DNA from 3 places in the Lysinibacillus sp. G1-3 genome. Region 1 is predicted to be linked to each of the others. Evidence: riboswitches for the same ligand, from Rfam matches in the RefSeq annotation. Region 1 holds a riboswitch; each other region holds the start of a gene.
What was found. A riboswitch is a leader RNA that binds a small molecule or an ion and turns the genes downstream of it on or off. The one in region 1 is predicted to bind cobalamin.
Positions count from the first base shown of each region.

Region 1 (8,228 bases):
CTCGATAATCAAAAATTGTTTTCACACCTAACGTTTCAAAGCGCTCTTTATCTGATTTCGTCATTTTACCAAGTGCTGCTGAGCGATAAATCAAACCATTCTTAACAGCACGCCCATCTCTCGACTTATAACCACCCATATCCCGAAAATTATAAACTTCCTCAAACGGAATAATATTCATATCAAACTGTTTCACTGACTACACCCCTCCCTGTTAGTAAGCATACTTATCTCTATTTTATAGAACAATTCGATATAATACCAATTTTCGCACTAGGGGATGTCATATACTTCTTAGACCAACGAGAGATTTATTTGGGGGTGTTTCTCTATTGGGGCAGAGCAGTTATCCACTTTATTCTTTCTCTTTCTCAACCAAGCGGAACAGTTATCCACTTCACCCGTTCTCTTTCCCACCTAAGCGGAGCAGTTATCCACTTTACCCGTTCTCTTTTCCACTCAAGCGGAGCAGTTATCCACTTTACCCGTTCTCTTTCCCACCTAAGCGAAGCAGTTATCCACTTTACCCGTTCTCTTTTCCACCCATGCGGAGCAGTTATCCACTTTACCCGTTCTCTTTTCCACCCAAGCGGAGCAGTTATCCACTTTACCCGTTCTCTTTTCCACCCATGCGGAGCAGTTATCCACTTTATTCTTTCTCTTTCCCACCCAAGCCGAGCAGTTATCCTTTTTATCCATCAAAAAAGCTGCCCTTGATAAAGGACAGCTCAAAACACTATTTTTCAATATCAATTATTTAAATAACTCAGGGTATACTGCTTTTGCGATTAACTCAACAGCTTCGCCAATACGCGGACCTGGACGACTTGAAATATCATTATCTATATAATAAACCGCTTTATTTTGAATGGCCGTGATTAAATTCCATCCATCACGAGAAAGGATTTCTGCTTCTGGATTTTCCACATAGTTTTTGTTTACTGTTGATAAAATGACATCTGGGTTTTTCGCAATGACATCTTCCTCAGATACCTTTTTCCAGCTTTGGAGGTCATCAAAAACGTTTTTAACATTTGCAACATTTAAAATTTCTTGTTGGAATGTACCAGAACCAGCTGTATATATATCTGGCTTTGGACTAATTTCTAAGTAGATTTTTTTTGGATCTTTCACATCTTTAACTTTCGCTTGGACATCTGCAATTTTAGCTTTAATATCTTCATTTAACTTTTCGCCTTTATCTTTGATGCCCATAACCGTTGCAACTTGTTCGATATCCCCATAAACATCATCAAATGATTTAGCTGACTGAATGGCAAACACTTTAACACCCGCATCTTCAAGAGTTTTTAATGCATTTAAATTGTCAGCATCTAATCCAGTTGTATAGGCAATAACAACATCTGGCTGTAACGCTAAAATACGCTCACTATTGAATATTTCAGAATTAGAGACGCGCTCAATTTTTTGCGCTTCTTCTGGATACGTATCATACACAGTCGCACCAACTATTTTATCACCCACACCTAGAGCAAATAAAATCTCTGTATTACTCGGTTGTAATGAAACAATAGTTTTAGGTACTGCATTAAACTCAACTTCTACACCACGGTCATCCTTAACTTTATAGCGAGTAGTTTTCTCAACTTGTTGATCTTCTTTAGAAACAGCATCTTTATTTGTATCTTCTTTCGTGCCACAGCCAACTAATACAAGTGCCAACATCAACACAGAAAGCCATTGTAGCTTAAACATTTTCTTCATTTCATTAATTCTCCTTTTTCTTTTTCATCGGGTATGACTTACTAATAAACGGTATTTCAGCAATACCAGCATGCTGATTCATATAGACAGCCATTACAAAAAATACATTGGCTAGCAATCCTAAATAATCAAAGAGAATAGCTGGTACTTCGCGTTCTTCAGATACTTTGTGCAAAACACGGTATGATTTTTTCGCTTCACTACGACATAAATGTAATACAGAAGCTGCATCTGTTCCTTGAGGTAATACAAAGTTTTGTATTTCCTCTTTAACATGACTAACATAGAAATCATAGCGATCACTAAGCCGAGTCAAATCATCTTCGGTTACAGCTAATTTACCTCGAACCGAGCCATTTACATGGTAAGCCATTGGCAAAATGGCTAGTAAATCAACTGCTACTACCTCTACCGTTTCTTTTTTAACCGCCGCCAATGCTACACCAATATGTGTTGTTAGGCTATCCGTTCGAATTTCAAAATCTACTGTAGATGCCTTTTCACGCATAAATGGATAACAAGAATAACGTGCATCTTTTTTCAAATATAAATCCCCGCTTTCCTTCATGAAAAATTCTTACCTTAATAACACCTCGGCTTACACCAGGTGAATTATAAGCGCATAAAAAAACGTTGTTCCCACTCCTAAGGAAACAACGAAAAATAGCATAAATAGTGTCGCATAAATACGACATAGCCTATGTATTTGCCGCATATTCTCCTAGCTTCCGAAGAGTTTCTATACGTTCAAACAAAGGTCGGTCTCCTGGCTTGTACAGCTCACTACGTTCATAAAAAACCTTCCCATCGGATAATTCGACAGTGGTATATTTTTACGACTTCTGTACTTACAGTTGCGGAAACAGCTCCGGTTTTTCACCGAATTCCCGATTATGCTATAGTTTAGCACCTTTATTCTGCAAGAATTATTCACTTGTTATGCAGTTTATCATAGATTGATAGGAAAAAATAGCTGTGGAATTTTAGAATAAACAACGATGGATAAAAATCATGCAGGTATTACCGTATGCACGCGGATATATTCACTGCCCCATTGGGTATTCATCCTGCTCGTGCAAATATTTATTATGCCTCATAAATTAAAGCATTTAATTTTTTTATACGTTATAAAAACTATTTCTCATAATGAAAGAATTTGCAAAAAATAGTCATTAACTTTTATCGGATGGCATTTTTATATTTCTTTTTGGATTTAACATCTTTCTCTTCCTCAATTAAACGCTGTGCAATTTTTAGTAGTTTTGGGTCATTTGTTGCATCGAATAGCTTTTTAAAGGATACAATAATATCATAGCGTATTAATGTCGGGTGCTTTTCGTCTAAGCATGTTTGATATCTTTTAGCCAAATATGATACGACTAAATCTCTTTGTACCTGCCCCGCTAAGCCTATTTTCCAAATCGCCTGTAAAGTATGCCTCACAGTGACTGTTTCTTCATCATACGTTACTGCCCAAATCTTTAAGAAGTCCTCTAATACTCTTTCTTCAGGATCACTTTTTGCTGCCAGTGCGCATAAAAATTGTGCAGCACTTGCACGTATATGTCCATTTTTGTATGTAAGAGTTTGAACTAGTTGTTCCCAAACTGAATAGGTCCAATCAACTGGTTCCTGCATAATTTTCATTAATTCTTCGTATGATTTGTATTGAATATCACGGTCACGCTCTGTTAAATTACTAAAAAGTTGCAAAATCTCTTTTTCCATGATTCATCCCTACCTTTATTGTTTCAGAACGTAAAAAATAGTGTACTTGTAAGTGTTATCTCATTTACCATCATGCGTTACTTTGCTACTACAAAATAAAAGCCTCATATAATTGTAATTTCAGAGCAAAATCCCCGATTGTATATTTCAAAATTATCAGAAATGACATTCATTATGCAAGAATCTTTTCTTTTAGCTATATGAAGATAGAGGAATACTCGTTAGGATTATCATTGGAGTTATCTCACTTATTAGCCTTCGATTGAGTCCAAGCAAAATACGTAATAACAAAAAATTGATGCTAATTCTTTTTTCGGCTGTATTATCATTTTTATAACTGGGGCTATAGTTGTAAAAATATCTACCTATGTAAATTTATTCATTACAAAAGTTATTTTACTCATTATTGACCGAGTAGTCGAGCCTAAATTAATGAATAACATTATATGTTTGCCTAATAGGTTTAATCGTAGAATCTTAACTATAGTTTAAACAGTTGATAATTTCCAGTACCGCCAAATAATGAAAAAAGGTTATCTTTGTAATTTCTTTTACAAAGATAACCTTTTCGCTATTTAAATCGTCTATATAATAGTACGGCTTATTAAATACGACCGAAGCCTACTAAATATTGATTCCACCAATCAAGTGATTCAATGACAACACCTTTATTTTGAGCATCAATCATTGTGTTGTTCCCTAAGTAAATACCTACATGCGCTATACCCGAACCATAGCTGAAGAATACTAGGTCACCTACACGTGCTTCACTTGCTGAAATACGTTGTGTTGCTAAATATTGTTGTGATGCTGTACGTGGTAAAGATACGCCTGCTTGTTTGTAAGACCATTGTACAAGACCTGAACAGTCAAATCCTGTCGATGGGTTACTACCGCCCCAAACATAGCTACGACCTAGGAATTGTTTCGCAACTGAAATAGCATCACCTGAAGATGCAGTGCCTGCTCCTGAACCAACAACCACATTTTGTGAAGATTTTTCATTGTTAGCTTTGCCACTATTATTAGCATTGCTATTGCTATTATCGTTAGTGTTAGTGCTAGTGTTTGTTGCTTGTACAACTGGAGTAGCTGCTTGAAGTGCACGTAAACGAGCTGCCTCTTCCTCTGCTGCTTTACGTTCTGCTTCTAAACGCTCTTCTTCTTGTTTCGTTGCAATTTGTGCTTTTAATGCAAGAGATTTTGCTTCATTTTCAGCTTTTTTCACTTCCATTTCGCTTTCCTTCTGTTGAAGCTCTTGGAATTGCTTTTGAAGCTCTTTTTGTTTTTCATCTAATGTTGTTTTTTGTTTCTCTAAGCTAGCCTTATCTGCTTCTTGTTGATCTACTAATTCTTGGTCAGCATCCATTAATGTTTTTACCGCTACGACACGGTCCATTAAATCTGCAAAACTTTTTGATTCAAGAACAGCGTTTAAATAAATACCTACAGTATTATCTTGAGCTTGATATGCAGCCATACGGTCACTTAAAATCGCTGAACGTTGCTCAATACGTTTTTTAGTGTCTACAATATTTGCATCAACTTCTTTAATGTCCGCCTGTACTTTGTTAAATACTTTTACTTTTTCATCGATCTCTTTTTGTAGGTTTTTTAGCTCTTCGTGTAGCTTTTTAACCTCTGTATCTATTTTAGCTTTCTTATCAATCATTTGTTGAGATGTTTCTTCTGCGTGCACTTGAGTTGGTTGAACTGTATTAAATAATAAGCCGCCCGCTAATGCTAATGCTAGCACCATCGACTTACGCCATTTATTGCGCTTACCCACGTTATTCTTTCCCTTCACTAGTCAATTTCGTTCGTAGAATTTTAATGTACTCATTGGAACGATTTCTTTTATTTTTTCTTATATTTTATTAGCCTTTTAAAGTTTAGCACTATTAGCATAACTTTTATACTATTTCGCGCCTTTTTAATGGTTTAGTAAAACTCGCAACATTCTTGTAATATTTACTTAAATCCCGATAAATTCTACAAAATTACGTTTTATTCTACATATCAACGTTTTTGACTACTTTACCCTTAGTCCTACTCTCTGTTTTGTAATGTTTTTGTAATATTTCTAGAAAACATTTTTAACATAAAAAAAGGTAAGGGAACATTTTCCCCTACCTACAAATAATGTGTAACCATAAACAAAGATTGATTTCTCTCCAAGTTGGCGCTTCTATTGCTTCATGGCACGAAGCGCTTGGATAGAAAGCCGTACTAACAGAATGGCACATAGAAATAACCCTAAGTATGCTGCTGTATTTAAATAGATCGCATACGTGTCATGAATAAATTGTGAAATGGCTAAAAGTGCTACTGAAATAATGCCAAAGGTAATACCAACGAGAAGTAAGACGAAACGGGAAAACAGATTGGTAATAAAACGAGCATTATCCTCATCTGAAAAAACATCGTGATGTAAGATAATTTTCCCACTTTCTACACGTTGAATAAGCTGGTCGACTCTTCTTGGCATTTTGCGCAATGTCGGAATAAGCATGGATAATTCTTCTTGTAAACGTTCCTTTGTTGCCATCGGTTCTTTAAATGGCTTCAGGAAGGATGCCCGCATATATGCGGATGAAAAATCTTTCGCTTCCGTAAAAATATCAAAGCTTGGGTCAATTACCCGTAGTGTGCCATCCAGTGTTACTAAGGAACGCAGTGCTAAACCTACTGCGGGATAGAAAGCAAGACCAAAATCACGAACAACTGTAAATAACGCATGTATCAATTCCTCTGTCGGAATCCGATCCACGTAAGAGATTTTCAAGAGAATTTGATCTATGGCTTGCTCCATCTTTGCACGGTCTGCATGGCCCGAATTTTCAACCAATAGTGTTAAGCCATCATATAAAACACTTGCATCATTTAGCTGAATTCCCATTAAAAATAGCTTTAAACCCTCTTGCTGTGTAGCTCCCAAACGGCCAACCGCTCCAAAATCAAGCAGTATTGGTGTGCCATCCGTCTCATCAATATGAATATTCCCCGGATGTGGATCTGCATGGAAAATACCAGAAAGAAGCATCTGCTCAAAGAAGGAATATAAAACAGTCCGTGCAAACTGCTTACGATCACTTTCAAATTGGTTAAATTCAGCTATAGCATTTGCAACACTTTTTCCTCGTACATATTCCATGACAATAATATTTTCATTACAATATTCTGTATAGATTTTAGGAATCCGCACCTTATAATCGCTTTTGGCAAGTGCCTTTGTCACCTGCAATGTATTTCGAACCTCAATATCTAAATGGATTTCCTCGCGTAATCCATCTGCAAATCCTTTTGCAAGTTCTCGAAAACCAAGTGACTCAGCCCATGTAGACTTGTTCGAAAGCCAATTAGCGAATTCCTCCAAAATGTCGAGATCGTCTCGCATAATCCCCTTCACTTCTGGACGCAGTAGCTTTACCACGACTTCATCAAAATTTTTCAATCGCGCCTTATGTACTTGTCCAATGGATGCTGCCGCAATAGGCTCCATTTGAAAGTTTGAAAATATTTCATTCATAGGCTTCGGAAGTGAATCTTCTAAAATTTGTGTTACCTGTTCTGGTGGTAAAGGCTTCACACTATCTTGTAGCCTCTCTAACTCGGCAATAAAGATAGGAGAAAATAGTTCCTTACGAGTGGAAAGTACTTGACCAAATTTAATAAATATCCCACCACATTGTTCCAAAGTTACTCTTAAAGCAATGGCAAGCTCTTTTTCATTTTCACGTTGTCTTGCGTATTTAATCGTTTGAACAACGCCATTTGTCACCGCTATTTTCAATACATGACGCAAGCGCTTTTGTTGTCGCCAGTAGCTTCGAAGGCGCATGAATAAATTTTTTTGCCCATTACGATGATCTGTAGCCCTCATACCGCTTGGGTCGAAAAGCTCAAAAACGAGATAGAGCAACATCGAAATTAGTAGCATGCTACCAATCCAAATAAGTGTGCTGACCTCTGTCACTGTTTGCATCATCGGTTCGTATAAAAAATCTGTATGACGTAAATACGTATACCAATAAACGAAGGACGTTAGCGTCACACTAATGACTACAGAAAGAACCCTACGTATAAAATTAATATTTGAACCAATTAATCGGCCACTGACAAAATAAATAAGTCCTGATACAACAATGATTTGGATTAAAAATTTCAAAAAAATCAACAGCGTCACCTCCGATACCACTTCCTAATACCGCTAGTATAACAAATGTAAGGCTCATCATCCTTACGCAGGGGTCACTTCCCTCCCTTAGAAGGCTCTGATTTCCGCTACGTGCTACTCGCTTTGTCGCTGACGCTTCGCTTTCGCGCAGAGCAAGGCTTCCTGCGAGAGTCGAGTAGCCCTTTGCTACAATCAGTTAAAATAGTCATATTTTACTGATATACCCAACTTTTAGTGATAAGCAAATCCGGTTACTTAATTTCTTTTACTAAGTTTATCTCCAAAATTTTGTCTATTTGTTTACTTCTTTAGTATTTATCCACGTACAATGATTTTTACTCAGTAATTTTCGTTGATAAAATACCCAAAGGGGTATATAATTCACTTAAAGCAATATTTATCCACAGTTTTATTCATTATCGACACAAGAAAAGTCTTGATTTATCCACAACATACCCCGTTATGTATATTACAAGAAAAGGATGTGCTTACTCATGAGTAAAAAATTTTTAGTTATCGGTGGTGTCGCAGGCGGTGCCTCGACCGCTGCACGTATTCGTCGACTCGATGAACAGGCTGAGATTATAATGTTTGAAAA
Region 1 covers NZ_JBWHYQ010000008.1:184,139-192,366, reverse strand. Annotated here, with positions in the region: gene ACVYAD_RS10460 (tyrosine-protein phosphatase) at 1-196, opposite strand, end outside; gene ACVYAD_RS10455 (ABC transporter substrate-binding protein) at 754-1,725, opposite strand; gene ACVYAD_RS10450 (hypothetical protein) at 1,730-2,269, opposite strand; cobalamin riboswitch at 2,465-2,654, opposite strand; gene ACVYAD_RS10445 (hypothetical protein) at 2,905-3,453, opposite strand; gene ACVYAD_RS10440 (C40 family peptidase) at 4,058-5,242, opposite strand; gene ACVYAD_RS10435 (ABC1 kinase family protein) at 5,642-7,630, opposite strand; gene ACVYAD_RS10430 (FAD-dependent oxidoreductase) at 8,125-8,228, shown strand, end outside.

Region 2 (8,228 bases), on a different contig from region 1:
GATCAAATAAACGTGGTAATAGCTTCACTAGCGTTGATTTTCCACTTCCTGTTTTTTCGATCAAACCTACCGTTTGCCCCGGCTTTACCGAAAATGTAATGTTTTTCAGGACATCCTCAGCCGATTCATAATAACGATAGCTTACATTTTGAAAGTCAATCGCCCCTTGAATTGGTGCTGTATGTGGATTTTCCGCTTCCTTAACCGCTACTTCTTTATTTAAGACGTCCACGATTCGCTCCCCTGAAGGAATCGCACGTGCAATTTGCATCAATACCATACTAGAAGTCATCAATCCATTTAATATAATCGTTAAATAGTTAATAAAAGCTAGAATTACTCCAACCTTTAAAGTACCGGCTTCTACCTTAATGGCCCCAAGCCAAAGTGCTGCTACAATCCCTAGATTGACAACGAACATCGTAAACGGCACGAGCACGCCAACAATTTGCTCGGCTGTAATAAAGCGCTTCGTTAGCGTATCATTTAGAGCGCCAAACTGTTCAATCTGTTGCGTTTCACGACGGAACGCCTTCACAACACGAATCCCCGCTAAGTTCTCCTGTAGCTTCGTATTAACACGATCAATTGCCTCCTGCACTCGGCGATACAGGACACCCGAATACTTTGTGAAAAAGTACATCGCAATAATTAATAGCGGCACGATAATAAGGAGTATCGAAAATAACTCACGTGCCGTCACAAAAACAATGATAACCGCTCCAATAAATAATAAAGGACCACGCACAAAAATACGCAACGTCATCATAAACGCGCGCTGAACACTTTCTACATCACTCGTTAAAATCGTAATAAGTTTCCCTGTTGTAAAAGTGTCTCGTTCCTTTGCCGAATACGTCATCATTTTTTCATAAAGTGACTGACGAACATCCGATGCAAAATGGATTGCTGCCTTCGAACTATAATAGGAACAGCCTATCCCACCAACAAGTCCGAATACCGCACTGATCAGCATCCAGACGAACATTTTCAGCACATACGGATCATCACCATTCGTAATACCCGTATCAATCATATGCTGCATAATCGTCGGCTGAAGTAAATCCATCGTTACCTCTAGTACCATTAATAATGGTGCAAATAAGGTAAAAAATTTATAGGGCCCTAAAAACCCTCCTAACTGTTTTATTGCCTGCATTCCTTCGACTCCGTTCTTTAATTCACATTCATTATTAATTATAACTGAAAATCATTCCCAATTGCGATGAAGTTTTTCGAGACACGTAATATCTTGATATTGTTGTAGCTTGACAATCAATCCTTAACCCTACTGCTACCATCATGTTTTACAATCTAACCTTCAGTATATCGAAAACTTCTTTCTTGTTTTGTAGTTCACCCTCATCGCATACAAGTGTATACAAAAGTATACACCTCGTCAACATCAACTTTGTTTTTCCTTAATCTAAAAAACCACGCAAGCTTTTCGCTTGCGTGGTTCCATCTTACAAATCATCAAATCCGTTATCTTCTACATTGACCTTCACATATTGGCGAGAACGCTGCTCGAAGAAATCTGTTTTTCCTAAGTCAACATCCTCATACGCTTTAACCCACTTCAATGGATTTTTGCGATAACCTTCAAATGGACGCTCTACGCCAAGCTGATTACAGCGTACGTTCGCATAGAAGTGTACATAATCATGCACATCTTCCACATCAAGGCCTTCAATTTTATCACCAATCACTTCATTAGCCCAATCGATTTCTAGCTGTACCGCTTCACGGAAGATTTCCTGTACACGAGCCGCTCGTTCTGGTGTATCGTATTCAGGATATTCCTCTAAAAGCTCCTGATAAATTTTCACAAATAAATCGACATGAAGCTGCTCATCGCGATTAATATAATTAATCATCGTTGACGATGCCACCATTTTTTGATTGCGTGCTAAATGATAGAAGAAAGCGAAGCCAGAATAGAAGAATAAACCTTCTAAAATCACATCATAGACAATCGCTTCTAGCATATTTCCAACAGATGGCTCCTCTGAAAATGCATGGTAGCCTTTAATTACGAAGTCATTACGTCGCTCTAATACTGGCTCTGTACGCCAAAAGTCAAACGTACGATCCTGCTCGTCTTTGTTCACAATACTTGATAGCACATAAGAATAAGAGTGATTATGAATTACCTCTTGTTGCGCTAAAATAATCATTAATGCATTTAAGCTTGAATCTGTTAAATAATCCGCTACTTTCCCTGCAAAATCAGTTTGCACACTGTCTAATAGTGCTAGTAAGCCAATGATTTTTAAAAAGGATTCCTGCTCATTAGCTGATAGCTGTGGAAACTGCTTAACATCATTGCTCATATTAATTTCAAACGGAGTCCAGAAGTTACCTAGCATTTTTTTATATTTAGGATATGCCCAGTTAAAACGCACATCGTCCCAGTTTAAAATGTTAGAAGAGCGTCCGTTCACAATACCTGTTGAACGGTTTGGTGCTTCTTTATCCATAATTTGTCGTTTTGTAATAGTTGTCATTGTTACTTCCTCCTAGCTCGCGCAAGACTCACATTCTAGTAATTCTACAGACGTTGAGCGTACATAATATGTCGTTTTCACACCGCTCGCCCAAGCATTCATATGCAATGCTAGTAAATCTTTTGCCTTAATCGTATTTTGAACGTATAAATTAAGTGAAATGCCTTGGTCGATATGACGTGCTCGAGCAGCATTTTGCTTGATTGTCCAATTTTGATCGATGAAATAAGCAGATTTATAATACCAAGTTGTCACAGGTGATAGATCCGGTACCGTTACTGGAATTTTGTAATCCTTCTTCTCTTCTGAATAACTCTTTTGGAAAATAGGATCAATCGTAGCCGTACTACCCGCTAAAATGGATGTTGATGAGTTCGGTGCAACCGCCATAACATAGCCGTTACGCATTCCTTTTTCAGCAACCGCGGCGCGTAACGCATTCCATTTATTGCTGTCGTAGCCACGTTTTTCAAAATACGCACCAGTATGCCAATCTGAGCCTTCAAATAATGGGTAGGCTCCTTTTTCACTTGCCAAATCGTTAGAAGCGCGAATCGTTAAATACGCAATTTCTTCATATAGCTTGTCCGCAAATTCTACAGCTTCCTCAGACTCCCATTGAATTTCTTTCAATGCTAATAAATGATGCCAGCCAAATGTTCCAAGTCCAATGCCTCGGTAGCGTAAGTTCGTACGCTCTGCTTGTTTTACTGGAATTGTATTTAACGCAATAACATTATCTAACATACGTACTTGAATCGGAATTAATTTTTCTAAAACTCCAGCCGGTACAGCTCTGCCTAAATTAATAGATGATAAGTTACATACAACGAAATCGCCAGGCTTGCGACGTGTTACGATGACATCATCTTCTAGAGTAATAGACTCAAATTCAGTCGCTGACATGTTTTGGAATATTTCTGTGCACAGGTTCGAGCTATAAACCATTCCCTCATGCTTATTCGGATTCATGCGATTTACTTCATCTCGATAGAACATAAACGGCACGCCTGTTTCAAGCTGCGAGCGCATAATACGTTTCATAATATCAATAGCTGGTACGACCTCACGACTTAATAATGGATTCGCAATACATTCTGCATATTTAGTACGGAAAGTGCCATCACCTTTTTTCTCATCGTAGAAATCCTCTAGTGAAAAGCCCATAACTTCTCGTACTTCATGTGGATCAAATAAATGCCATTCCCCGCGCTCTTCAACCGTTTCCATAAATAAATCCGGTAAGCATAGCCCTGTGAAAATATCATGGGCACGTAAACGCTCATCCCCATTGTTTAAGCGTAAATCTAAAAACGTAAAGACGTCTTTGTGCCAAACATCTAAATAAACAGCAATAGCTCCTTGTCGTTGACCTAGCTGATCGACTGAAACCGCCGTATTATTAAGCTGTTTAATCCATGGTAAAACACCACTAGATGCGCCTTTAAAGCCTTTAATTGATGAGCCACGGCTACGAATTTTGCCCATATAAACACCAATACCACCACCGTATTTCGATAATGTTGCAACATCTGTATTCGTGTCATAAATACTTTGTAAACTATCATCTACTGTATCGATAAAGCAACTAGATAGCTGGCCATGTGTTTTACCTGCATTCGATAATGTAGGTGTTGCCACTGTCATATATAAATTACTCATTGCCCAGTAAGATTCACGTACTTTTTCTAAACGATTTTCTGTTTCATCCTGCATAAGGGTCATCGCAATGACCATCCATCGTTCCTGTGGTAGCTCTACTGGTGATTTCGTGTAATCACGGACTACATAGCGGTCCATTAATGTTTTTAAGCCAATATACGTAAACAATTCATCTTGACTTGATTCTAAATAGGAAGCGAGTTCTTGAAGATCCTGCTCACTATATTTTGTTGTTAAACTTTCATGATACAAACCAGCTTCTGTATAGCGTGCTAATTGTTCCGGGAAACATTTATAAACATCTTGCACTGAAACGCCACGGCGCATTGCAAATTGATCATATAGTTTTTCTAAATAAATTTGAGCTGCGACGAATGTCCAGTATGGCTCCTCCTCATCAATCAGGCTAAGCGTTTGTAAAATCATCGCATCCGCCCATGCTTCAAATGTCGCATTGTCGTTTTTTCGTAGCCATCGATCCGATAATCTTACAAAACTTTCGAGTTCATCCTCCGTATAACTTTTCTTAAGCTTAGCAATTTGCTGTTCGATTTGAATTGTCATGTATACATTCTCTCCCTTTCTTTCTCCAGCAACACAAAAAGCGATCACGCAACACTTATCGGTTACGTGATCGCAGTAAAATCGGAAATGGAAATGAAGGACATGCACACTAAGAAGTGGACAAATCTCTCGCCTCCACTTCTCAATCCCCGAAGAATGTGTTGCTGTCTTGAACAAATCGGCAGGTCTCCTGGCTCATGCTTCCTCCAAATGATGGCCTTCCCGTTCTTTACAGTGGCCTATTCATCATTTGTCAGCACTTACAGTTGCGGGGACAGCTTCGGCCTAAGATGACTCTTTTCCGAATTCCCTTTTAAACCATATTTGGTACCGCTCGTCCAAAATACTATATATTGTGTTTTAACTCCTAAACAAATCTAACATATAGTGTTTATAGTTGCAATAGGCGTTTTGCCCCTTGAATTTTTTAAAGTGCTACTTTTTCTCGAAGCAAGCCCGATTACAATGCAGTTTTACGTAGTTTTTCAAAATTTCTAGGAAAATATTTTTGTACTAGCTGCTCTTTTTCTGGATTAATTCCTAGTAAAACTACTGCACATGGACCAGCTGTTTTCTCAATATCTAATGCACTTTTGACCTGTCGTTCGCCAAAAAGCCGGCTAAATTCTGCTTGTAAACCTTTTGATCCAACTGGCCATACTTGCTGCACAATTCCCTCTTTCCACGCTTGAAAAATAGGTTGCAGCTGTGCGACATCTTCAGGTTGTGCAAGGATTTCATTTCCTACAAGTGGTAAACCATATGTGTACCAACTTAGTTGCTCATGCTTAGTTGCTGTACGTTTCTGCTGCTCCCCAAGCATCGTTATTGACAAGCCTGATTGTAAAGTTGGCATATTAGTCTCTGAACTACCGTCTATTTGCGGACAAAAAAGACCAGCCTCCTCAAAAACCTGGTGAATGCCTGCAACATAACGAGACCATGCAGCATCCCCTGAAAAATTAGCAAGTAAAATATGCTTTGGTAAAGCATTTGCAGCAAGCTGCTCTAAAAATGTAACACGTGCAGTAAAATATGCTGTAAGCTGATCTGGAGCAGACACAACATCTTGTAGCTTTTCGCCAATTGCAGCGGCATTATCGGTTGTCGCAATGAGCTCACCTATTTTTATTGCATTTCTCAATGTACTCGACCTTCCTTACGCACAAACACCTTCGACAGAACTGGCATCGCCACCGCAACGATCACTAGATTAATGAGTGTTGCCAGTGGAAGACTAGTCAATGACGTCCAGTAAAACGCCGGACTAATAATAAAGTAAAATGGTATAGGTGCCACGACACCATTTAAAATAAGTGCTACAGGCCATTTCCAGAAATGCATGCCTTTTTTATGCATAACCCCAAAGATCCATACAACGATAAACATTTCCACTGCGATAATTATATGTAGTGGTCCAAAAGGAAAGCCAGTAGTTAGGGCTGAAATAAAATGCCCAATGACTCCCGCAACACCAGCTAATACTGGCGATAAAAATACAACGCTCAAAAATGCCGGTGCAGAGTCAAGCGCAGCAGTTGTAATAAATGTTGGAATTTTAATGACTGCACCTACTGCACAAATTGCCGCTACCATGGCAGTGAGCGTCAATTTCATCAATTTTTGTCGATCCATTCCATTCCCTCTTTCCGTTAAATTTTTTCAAAGCGTGGGGTTGATTTCCGTTCCGGCTGTGCGCTTTATCGCTGACCCTTCGCTTTCGCGCAGAGCTTCCTGGGGGCGTCGGGGCAACAGGATGTTTTTTCGCGAAATCGTAGTGCTAACGTAGCGACAGCAGAGGGGTTTTGATTGTGCGAAAGCGCAGCGACAGCAACAGCATGATGTTAGTCACGAAGGCGTTATCACAGGATGTGATGGTTTTAGCCTTCATTCCTCAATATCGCTGATCCCCAAGGAGTCGACCAGCCTCCACTCCAATCAACTTATATACAAAGCATGCGACTTTGCAAATGTCATCCCACTTTTGTGAAGTGTTTTACAAACTCTGCAAGCAAGTCACTATATCATTTGATTTGTTCCCCAATACCGTACCAAATGCGTACGACTTGTTCGGCTTCAGCAAACAATGCTTGGTACAAACGCCCACATGTATCACGTAATAATCGTGCCTGTTTGTCCATCGGCACAACACCACGCCCCATGTCGGTCACAATTATATACAAGGCACAATTTTCTTCAAGGGTCTTTAGTCTTGTCAAAATAGTTCTGACAAGAGGTTCATCATCCTCAAGGTCTTGTGTTACGAGCCATTTCTCTATGTTTTTAATTACTAGTACATCACAAGTAGGAGCGCCATCAGGTAGAGTGCCATCCACTAGCTCAACGTTTTGACCTGTAAGTAATTTCATGACATAGTCGGTTTTTCCACTATAGGCTCCTCCGATAAAGACATGCATCTTGCTCCCTCCTCCCAAGCCTTTCTTGAAAACGTTAAAGAAAACATTTTATCATGCGGTGTTTGATAGGACCAAAAAGGTTGCTCAGTTGGAGCAAAGGCTACGAGTAGCGCTCGAATAACCCCGCCATGGACAACGAGATGATACACATCTTCCCCTTTTGGTAATGCAGTGAACCCTGCCAAAACACGTGCACAAAACATATCAAAGCCTTCTCCCCTTGGAGGTGGAGACTTTACAGGATCATCTAACCATGCACAATAACGATGATCTGATTGTAAGTCTTCATATGTGAGCCCTTCAAATTCTCCGAAATTCGACTCTCGAAATCTCCGATCAGACACGTAAGTTGCATTCGGAAAATATCGGACAGCGGTTTCCCTACAGCGTAGTAAATCACTCCCATACACCTTGGTGACCTCTTGATCAACAATAGAGATTAAAGATGCATCAGCTAATGAAGAATCTGTCCAGCCGATATAACGCTTTTCTAAATTTTCCTTTGTTGGTGCATGTCTCATTAAGCGCACAGTAACAACGTCACCCACAGTACAACCTCCATTCCTTCAATTGATGCACCGAGTAAATCCCCAGAAACACCGCCAAAGTTACGCACTGTAAATTGCCGAAAGACTAAAAAAGCAATCGCTAGTACTGCCATCAACACGAACGGAACAATTGTGAAGCCCGTTACAAACAACAAGCTACTGTATGCTACAACTAATGTTAAAAGCATACAGCAGATTAGTAAACCCGGCTTAATATGTGTTTTAAAAAAGTAGGCAAGCCCCTTTTCCTTTGAGCAATTAAGCGACATAAAATAAAAGCTCATACCTACTCGTGTACATAACGGAATAAATACAAGCATCCACAGTTCAAACTTTTGCTGTACGAATAATTCGTGAAGTATGACAAATTTACCAAGCACTAAAAATAGCACTGAAAGCACACCAAATGCACCAACACGTGGATCATCTAAAATTTCAAGCCGCTTCTCTCGATCTCGATAGGAAAAATAAGCATCCCCCATATCAATAAAACCGTCTAAATGTAGTCCACCAGTAAATATGGCAAATAA
Region 2 covers NZ_JBWHYQ010000009.1:113,471-121,698, reverse strand. Annotated here, with positions in the region: gene ACVYAD_RS11280 (ABC transporter ATP-binding protein) at 1-1,159, opposite strand, end outside; gene ACVYAD_RS11275 (ribonucleotide-diphosphate reductase subunit beta) at 1,467-2,507, opposite strand; gene ACVYAD_RS11270 (ribonucleoside-diphosphate reductase subunit alpha) at 2,520-4,733, opposite strand; cobalamin riboswitch at 4,896-5,083, opposite strand; gene ACVYAD_RS11265 (hypothetical protein) at 5,194-5,877, opposite strand; gene ACVYAD_RS11260 (ECF transporter S component) at 5,874-6,368, opposite strand; gene ACVYAD_RS11255 (bifunctional adenosylcobinamide kinase/adenosylcobinamide-phosphate guanylyltransferase) at 6,758-7,150, opposite strand; gene ACVYAD_RS11250 (histidine phosphatase family protein) at 7,099-7,698, opposite strand; gene cobS (adenosylcobinamide-GDP ribazoletransferase) at 7,671-8,228, opposite strand, start outside.
Region 2: linked by a shared signal. The riboswitch ahead of ACVYAD_RS11270 (ribonucleoside-diphosphate reductase subunit alpha) and the one ahead of ACVYAD_RS10450 (hypothetical protein) in region 1 are both predicted to bind cobalamin.

Region 3 (8,228 bases), on a different contig from region 1:
CTACTTTTTTCGATGAAGGTTCTAACGACAAGGGCGAACCTTCGAGGGCCTACCTGTTTTTCAGATTCCCTTTTTCAATTTTTTTGAGTTTTAAAGAAGTAGTTGACCATTTGTATTAAAATGAAATAATTTGTAAAATCACACCAATTAAAATTAAGGAGGGGATTAAGAATGAAGGTTAGAAAAAGGTTTAAAAATGGTATTGTAACAGCTTTATCGACACTATTTATTTTTTCAGGAGTACTAAATGCTAGTATAGTTAATGCGGCAGAGCCAGTAACTGCTATTCAGGACGGAAATGTTCAGGGGAAAGCAGGAATAGTTATGAAGATTGATCTTACTGGAGAAGATAAAAAGCTATTGGGAGATGAATTTCTTAAGGAAGTAGAAAAAGAGGGATGGAAAAAAACTGAAAATGGTTATGAGAAATTTTATCCTGCCCAAAACGGCTCATTAACTATTAATGACCAAGTGGTTGATTTGACTGCTGATGGTACATTCGTAATAAATGAAGATGATGCTAATTTGGATATTCAATTTAAGGCTAATGGGCAAGAAATTAAAACAAATGTTAAAAATGATATGAAAAAATCCCGAACTATAGATCTAGTAAAGACTATCGATTTCAAAGACTTCGTAAAGTCAATGGATGGTGAAATGATTAGTACAGAAAATAGAGACAAAAGCACCCGATCTGAGGTGGGCCAAAAACACTCTCCAGGAGATCGTGTACACTGTAACCGATTCAATGGTTCAGCTTCTAATCATAGATACTATAATCACTGGGATCCTAGGGCATGGAAAAACTTTGTAGGAAGTGATTGTGACTATGCTTTCTTATCTTATGACTGTCAAAATGATTATACAAGTAATACAAATTGCCGTGGTCTTCAATCAGCTTATAACTACAAAAACTGTTCATGGGCTTTATACCATTCTAACAGATATCACTACTATGGCAAATCAGGACACTGAAATTATTATTGTTCTGGGGAGATAGATTAGTATGAAGAAATTTATATATATATTTCTATTCACAGTTTTTTTGTTTTTAAATGCCTGTAGTAATACTGATACAAACCAAGTATCAAGTGTTGCTGAAGAGCTTAACAATATCGAAACCAATCATATATATAAGAATGGGGTACTAACAACTAAATTATCAGTTCCAGAAAACCTAAGAAATGAAGAAAACTTCAGTATTATAATGGATTTAAAGATGCAAAATATGGATCATTATATTGAAGATATAAACCTATCAAAAGAACAAAACTATTATACTGCTAAAATTGAATTACCAATGGAAGGTATTTGGAATATAGATTATCATTATGTTTTAGATGAAAATACTAAAATTGATTCCTTTACTGAAGTTTTTGGTAAAGTCGATGAAGAACAAATAGATGATGTGACCCTTAATATTACAACGAATCCCGAGTTTATTCAGCCAAATCAAGTAGGAATTCTAAACATTACACTTCATGATAATCAAAACAATATTATTCAAGATTCAAAAGTAAGTTTACAATTTGATCTACTGGAAAGGGATATTCATTTTACGGAGGATTTAAAAAGCGAAAATGGAGTTCATCAATTTAAAGGTAAATTTGAAGCAGGGATTTGGTATGTTACTATACATGCCTTTGCAGAGGGAAATGAGCATTTAATGGAAACTGTTATTTTACCAATTGGTACAGAAGCTGCAAAAGAAGTAGAGAGAGAATCATTAAAAAATGGGCATCGAAATTAATATATTTTTGTGGAGATGTTATGGATAGGGGTAACGAAGAAAGCTAAATTTCTTATTTTTAGTTTTTAACACTAGTGTTGCGCAAAAGGTTCTGAATTTTCCATTTGAAATGTTGACACATTAAACACTTTGCCGTAGATTTAAAGTAATTGCATAAAAGCGTTAGGTGCCCACTGCGGGAGAATAGGGAATAAAGTGAAAAGCTTTAGCGGTCCCACCACTGTAAAAAGGGAGTTTCATAGAGAATGCCACTAGCATCGTTCTGGGAAGGTTCTATGAAATGTTGAAATTGAGCCAGGAGACCTGCCTATCTGCTTCGTATTATATAGACGATGGAAAAGTCTGTAGTTTATTTGTTATGGATAAACTACAGGCTTTTTATTTTTTTCTCAAAATCATTCTTCGAGTAACGAGGGCAAAAAAGAAAGGGGAAATTTTCATGCAATTATTACAACAAACGATCCACAACATTCAAAGTGCCGACCACAAAATGATGGGGCAGGCAAGAGAACGCATAGATGCACTTTGCAAGCCACCTAGTAGTCTGGGAAAGCTGGAAACTCTAGCTGTGCAACTATCTGGTATTACAGGTGAACTATATCCTGCAATTGATAATAAAGCAATTATTGTCTGTGCCGCGGATCATGGTGTCTGTGATGAAGGAGTGACACCGAATCCACAAAATGTGACGGTCTTCCAAACATTAAATTTTCCTAGAGGCGGAACTGGTGTCTGTGCTATCGCAAAAATCACAGATGCTAAAATTGTCACGGTAGACGTTGGCGTAAAAGAAGATGTGCCACATGATGCTGGAGTCATCATTAAAAAGATTAAATACGGTACGGACAATATGGCAAAAGGACCTGCCATGTCAAGAGAAGAAGCCATTCAATCCATTGAAGTAGGAATTGAAGTAGCTACGGAAGAAATTAAAAAAGGGATAAATGTACTCGGGACAGGTGAAATGGGTATCGGTAATACAACACCTAGTGCTGCTATATTATCGGTTCTTCACGAGTGTCACCCGAATGAAGTGACAGGCTTCGGTGCAGGAGTTGGACCAGGAGGGATTGCACATAAAGTAGAGGTTATTTACAATGCTATTGCATTAAATAAACCAAATCGTCATGATGCTATTGATATTCTTGCAAAAGTTGGAGGGCTAGAAATAGGCGCTATGGCAGGAGTAATACTTGCTGCCGCCGCACATCGAAAACCAGTTGTTATTGATGGCTTTATTTCTACTATTGCAGCTCTTATTGCATACGAACTTGAGCCAAACGTCAAAGACTATATTATTCCTTCTCATGCCTCTGAAGAACCAGGTGCAAAAATTGCCGCTGAAATGCTCGGAATTGAACCTATGCTACAAATGAATATGCGATTGGGTGAAGGCTCTGGTGCAGCTTTAGCATTTCCTATTTTGGACGCAGCATGCTCTATGATGAAAAACATGGCTACATTAGAGGAAGCTATGCTACTGTTGAAAAAGTAGATCTATTAATCTTTAAGTGCTTATTGTCGCTGCTGTGGATGCAAGGCGTTTGTGAAATAACAAAAATTCAAAACAAGCCCAAATCTGACATTTGGGCTTGTTAATATGCAACGGTATAGCTATGCCTGATGCAACCTCCGTAACGGTAAACGCCATTTCCTCATATATGAAAATATTCTTAGTACGGTGATCATACCAAATAATACATATAAAAAGATATCACCTGAAAATAGTTGAAGTCCGATAATAAGCCCGGCTAGTGCTGCCCATACACCATAGATTTCATCACGGAGGACTAATGGTTGTCGTCTAGCTAATAAATCTCGAACAATTCCACCGCCTGACCCTGTTAAGACAGCAGCTACAATAACCGCACTAATAGGCATGTCGAGCTTCACAGCATAGAGAGCACCTTGAATCGCGAATGCCGATAATCCAATAGCATCGGTGAAATTACCCCAGCGATGCCAATGCTGAATAAGTCGGTGCGGAAATATGAAAAATAACGTAATAGCTGCAATGGCAATTTGGAACATCATATCTTGCCCCCACAGTGTTGTTACAGGTAAACCTATGAGTAGATTTCGTATAGCTCCACCACCAAAAGCAGTTACGATACCGAGTATATAGACACCGAATAAATCGTATTCTTCCTCCATTGCAATTATTGCCCCGGAAATAGCAAAGGCAATTGTTCCAATGATACTAAAAACCTCCCAAGCCAACCCTTTCACCCCTTATGTGAAACAATCATTTCATGTTGTTGTAGATTACATAGTAGAAAACTTTAAAGTTACCTTTTTGTATCTAGAAGTTTTTGCAAAGAAAAGTATAGACTTATGATTTAGAATTATCAGATATTAAATATCGAGAGTATTGATTAGGAAAAAATAGGTTTATTATTGAGCGATAAAGGATTTTTTGTTTCTATTTTGCTAGTATACTCCCATTCTAACTGATTGTAGCGTAGGGTTACTCGACTCCCGCGGGAAAAGTGAGGCAGACGAGACCCTGCACGGAGCGCAGCGAAGGAAGCGACTTGACGCTCGCCCGCAGCGGAAATCAGCCTCTTTGAATTAATTCGGATGTATAAAAATGGTCAATCAACATACCTAATTAAATATCTAATTATAGCAGAAATAAATAGATATAGTTTGTAATTTAACTTAGCGCCTAATTAGCGCCTAAATGCAATTAGAAACACAAGCAATTTTTGCAGGCAAGCTCACAAATTGTTAAGATAAGATTTGAACAAATGTGAAATGGAGAAGAACATAATGACTTTTACAACCAATTTATCAGAAGAAACACTAGCATTAGCTGCTAAAATAGAAGAAAAGGTACGCCCTTTTCATGCAAAGGTAGAAGATATGGCGTTCTTCAATCAACAAAAAGTGCTTGCTGCATTCCGAAAGCATCAAGTAAGTGATTATCATCTGCACCCATCAAACGGTTATGGCTATGATGATGAGGGGCGTGACAATCTAGAACGTGTTTATGCAGAGGTTTTTGGAGCGGAGGCTGCCATTGTACGCCCGCAAATTATTTCTGGTACACATGCAATCACACTTAGCTTATTCGGAGTACTACGTCCTGGTGATGAATTACTTTATATTTCGGGTCAGCCGTATGATACATTGCAATCAATAGTCGATGGTGGAGACAAGGATACTGGTTCGTTAAAAGATTATAAAATCGGTTATAGCCATGTGGATTTATTGAATAATCAAGAGATCGATTGGGAAGGTGTTGCAGCTGCAATTACACCAAACACAAAAATGATTGCTATCCAACGTTCGAAGGGCTATGCAACACGCCCATCCTTTACTATTTCGCAAATTGCAGAAATGTGTGCAAAGATCCGTGAATTAGCACCGAACGCAGTTATTTTTGTTGATAATTGCTACGGAGAATTTGTTGAGGCACAGGAACCGACAGAGGTTGGGGCGGACTTAATAGCAGGCTCGCTCATTAAAAATCCTGGTGGAGGCTTAGCGAAAATTGGTGGTTATATTGCGGGTCGTGCAGATTTAGTAGAAAAATGTGCTTATCGTATGACATCGCCAGGTATTGGCGCTGAAGCAGGGGCAACATTAAATACGCTCGGTGATTTCTATCAAGGATTTTTCCTTGCACCACATGTTGTATCTCAAGCATTAAAAGGTGCCGTTTTCACAGCTGCTATGCTTGGGGAAATAGGCATGAATACATCGCCAAGGTATGATGCGAATCGTACGGATTTAATTCAATCGGTTTCTTTCCAAACGGCGGAACAAATGATTGCTTTTTGCCGTGAAATTCAAGCAAACTCACCAATTAATGCGCATTATGCACCAGAGCCAGCGTATATGCCTGGCTATGAAGATGATGTCATCATGGCAGCTGGAACTTTCATTCAAGGTTCAAGCATTGAGCTCACAGCAGACGGTCCTATTCGTCCGCCATTTACCGCCTTTATTCAAGGTGGGTTAACATACGAGCACGTAAAATTTGCTATTTGTAGTGCAGTTCAAAAAATCCAAAAATAAGTAACGAAAAACTATTCAAAACTTCCATTTTGAATAGTTTTTTTTCTAATGGATGAAAAAACCTCTGTCGCTCCGAAGCCCGCAGTAAGTTTTGCTCTATGCGAAAGCATAGCGACAGCAAATGATTTATCTGTGCAAAAGTATAGCGACAGCAACAACAACAAATGTTGTCTGTAGCAAAAGCGAAGCGGAAATCAACCACACGTTAGGTTATTAAGTATAGTTTTTTACAATTTTTTATCATTTCAAAAAAATTATTTTAATCCATGTTAGGAAAGCTAACATGGATGGTTGACACTATAAATTTTTCGTTATATGATTAGCGAGTATTGGAGGGGAACTTAAATGAGTCGTGAAATTAGACGAACTATGCCGTTATTATCAATGAATATCGTAATGCAATTGACAGAGCTTTCGGCACGTCAGATTCGTTATTATGAAGAACACCATTTAATTGAGCCGCACCGAACAGAAGGCAACCGTCGAATGTTTTCATTAAATGACGTCGATACACTGCTGGAAATTAAAGATTATTTGGATCAGGGTATGAACATGGCGAAAATTAAAAAGCTGTTCGCTAAAAAGAATGAACCTGTTTCAACAGATGAACGTGATTTAAGTGACTCAGAATTACGTAACATCATGCGTGAAGAAGTGCGTCAAGCGCAACGTATGCAAAAATCATCTATCCGTCGTGGGGATTTATCTCGATTCTATTAATAAAAGGCAACATCATTCATGTCTTTATTAATAGAGTAGAGTAATGATAAAAAGCTAGACAATTTATAGGAGTGTGGAAAACTGTGGGTAAATACACTAAAGAGGACATTAAACGTCTAATTGAAGAAAAAAATGTAAGCTTTATACGTCTACAATTTACAGATATTCTTGGCACAATCAAAAACGTTGAGATTCCAGTAAGTCAATTAGACAAAGCACTAGAAAACAAAATGATGTTTGATGGCTCATCCATTGAAGGCTTCGTACGTATCGAAGAATCAGATATGTATTTATATCCTGATCTAGATTCTTTCGTAGTGTTCCCTTGGACTTCTGAAAAAGGGAAAGTAGCACGTTTCATCTGTGATGTATACACTGCTAAAGGAGAGCCATTTGCTGGTGACCCACGAAATAACTTAAAACGTATCCTTAAGAAAATGGAAGATATGGGATTCTCAAGCTTCAACTTAGGACCTGAACCAGAATTCTTCTTATTTAAATTAGATGCAAAAGGTGAACCGACATTAGAAGTGAACGACCACGGTGGTTACTTCGACTTAGCACCAACTGATCTTGGCGAAAACTGCCGTCGTGATATCGTATTAGAGCTAGAAGAAATGGGCTTCGAAATTGAAGCATCTCACCATGAGGTAGCTCCAGGACAACACGAAATCGACTTCAAATATGCAGACGCAATCACAGCTTGTGACAATATTCAAACGTTCAAATTAGTTGTTAAAACAATTGCACGTAAACACGGTCTACATGCTACATTCATGCCGAAACCATTATTCGGTGAAGCGGGTTCTGGTATGCACTTTAATGTTTCATTATTTAAAGGTAAAGAGAATGCATTCTTCGATGAATCAACTGAACTGGGTCTTTCTGAAACAGCAATGCAATTCATGGCAGGTGTCCTTTCTCACGTTCAAGGCTTCACAGCTGTGACAAATCCAACAGTTAACTCTTATAAACGTCTTGTACCTGGTTACGAAGCGCCATGTTATGTAGCATGGTCAGCTCAAAACCGTTCACCACTGATCCGTATCCCATCAGCACGTGGTCTTTCGACTCGTGTAGAAGTACGTTCTGTGGACCCATCTGCTAATCCGTATTTAGCGATGGCTGTTATTTTAGAAGCTGGTCTTGAAGGGATCCGTCGAAACTTAACACCACCAGCTGCTATTAACCGAAACATCTACGTGATGTCTGATGAAGAGCGTAAAGCGAATGGTATCGCAAACTTACCACCAGCGCTTGATGATGCTTTAGCATTACTTGCTAAGGATGAAGTAGCTCAAGCAGCTTTAGGTGAGCATATATATGCAAACTTTAAAGAAGCAAAAGAAATCGAGTTCGACATGTACCGTACAACAGTACACCAATGGGAACGCGATCAATATTTAAAAATGTACTAATTAAAAACGTTGGAGCTATGATGCTCCAACGTTTTTTTGTGCGCCCAGCCTGGACGTACATTATTTTATGTAGTATCTTCAGATCTAAATCAGCTAAATTTTTAAGTTCAAAAGGTCTTCGAAATAATAAAAAGAACGCAAATCAATACATAAAAGCTAAGTTAATCATAAATATTTAAGTTTTTCTTATATGCCCTATACACACTTGACTTCGTGCATTATTATTTTAAAAGAGGTGAATTAAATGACGGTAGTATCATCGTTTGGATTAATAAGTATATCAATTTTTTATCTTTATCAAATTATCTTTGTTATCT
Region 3 covers NZ_JBWHYQ010000026.1:37,593-45,820, reverse strand. Annotated here, with positions in the region: gene ACVYAD_RS22400 (hypothetical protein) at 172-975, shown strand; gene ACVYAD_RS22395 (hypothetical protein) at 1,007-1,750, shown strand; cobalamin riboswitch at 1,898-2,075, shown strand; gene cobT (nicotinate-nucleotide--dimethylbenzimidazole phosphoribosyltransferase) at 2,190-3,245, shown strand; gene ACVYAD_RS22385 (trimeric intracellular cation channel family protein) at 3,365-3,970, opposite strand; gene ACVYAD_RS22380 (methionine gamma-lyase family protein) at 4,523-5,773, shown strand; gene ACVYAD_RS22375 (MerR family transcriptional regulator) at 6,119-6,493, shown strand; gene glnA (type I glutamate--ammonia ligase) at 6,577-7,911, shown strand; gene ACVYAD_RS22365 (hypothetical protein) at 8,156-8,228, shown strand, end outside.
Region 3: linked by a shared signal. The riboswitch ahead of cobT (nicotinate-nucleotide--dimethylbenzimidazole phosphoribosyltransferase) and the one ahead of ACVYAD_RS10450 (hypothetical protein) in region 1 are both predicted to bind cobalamin.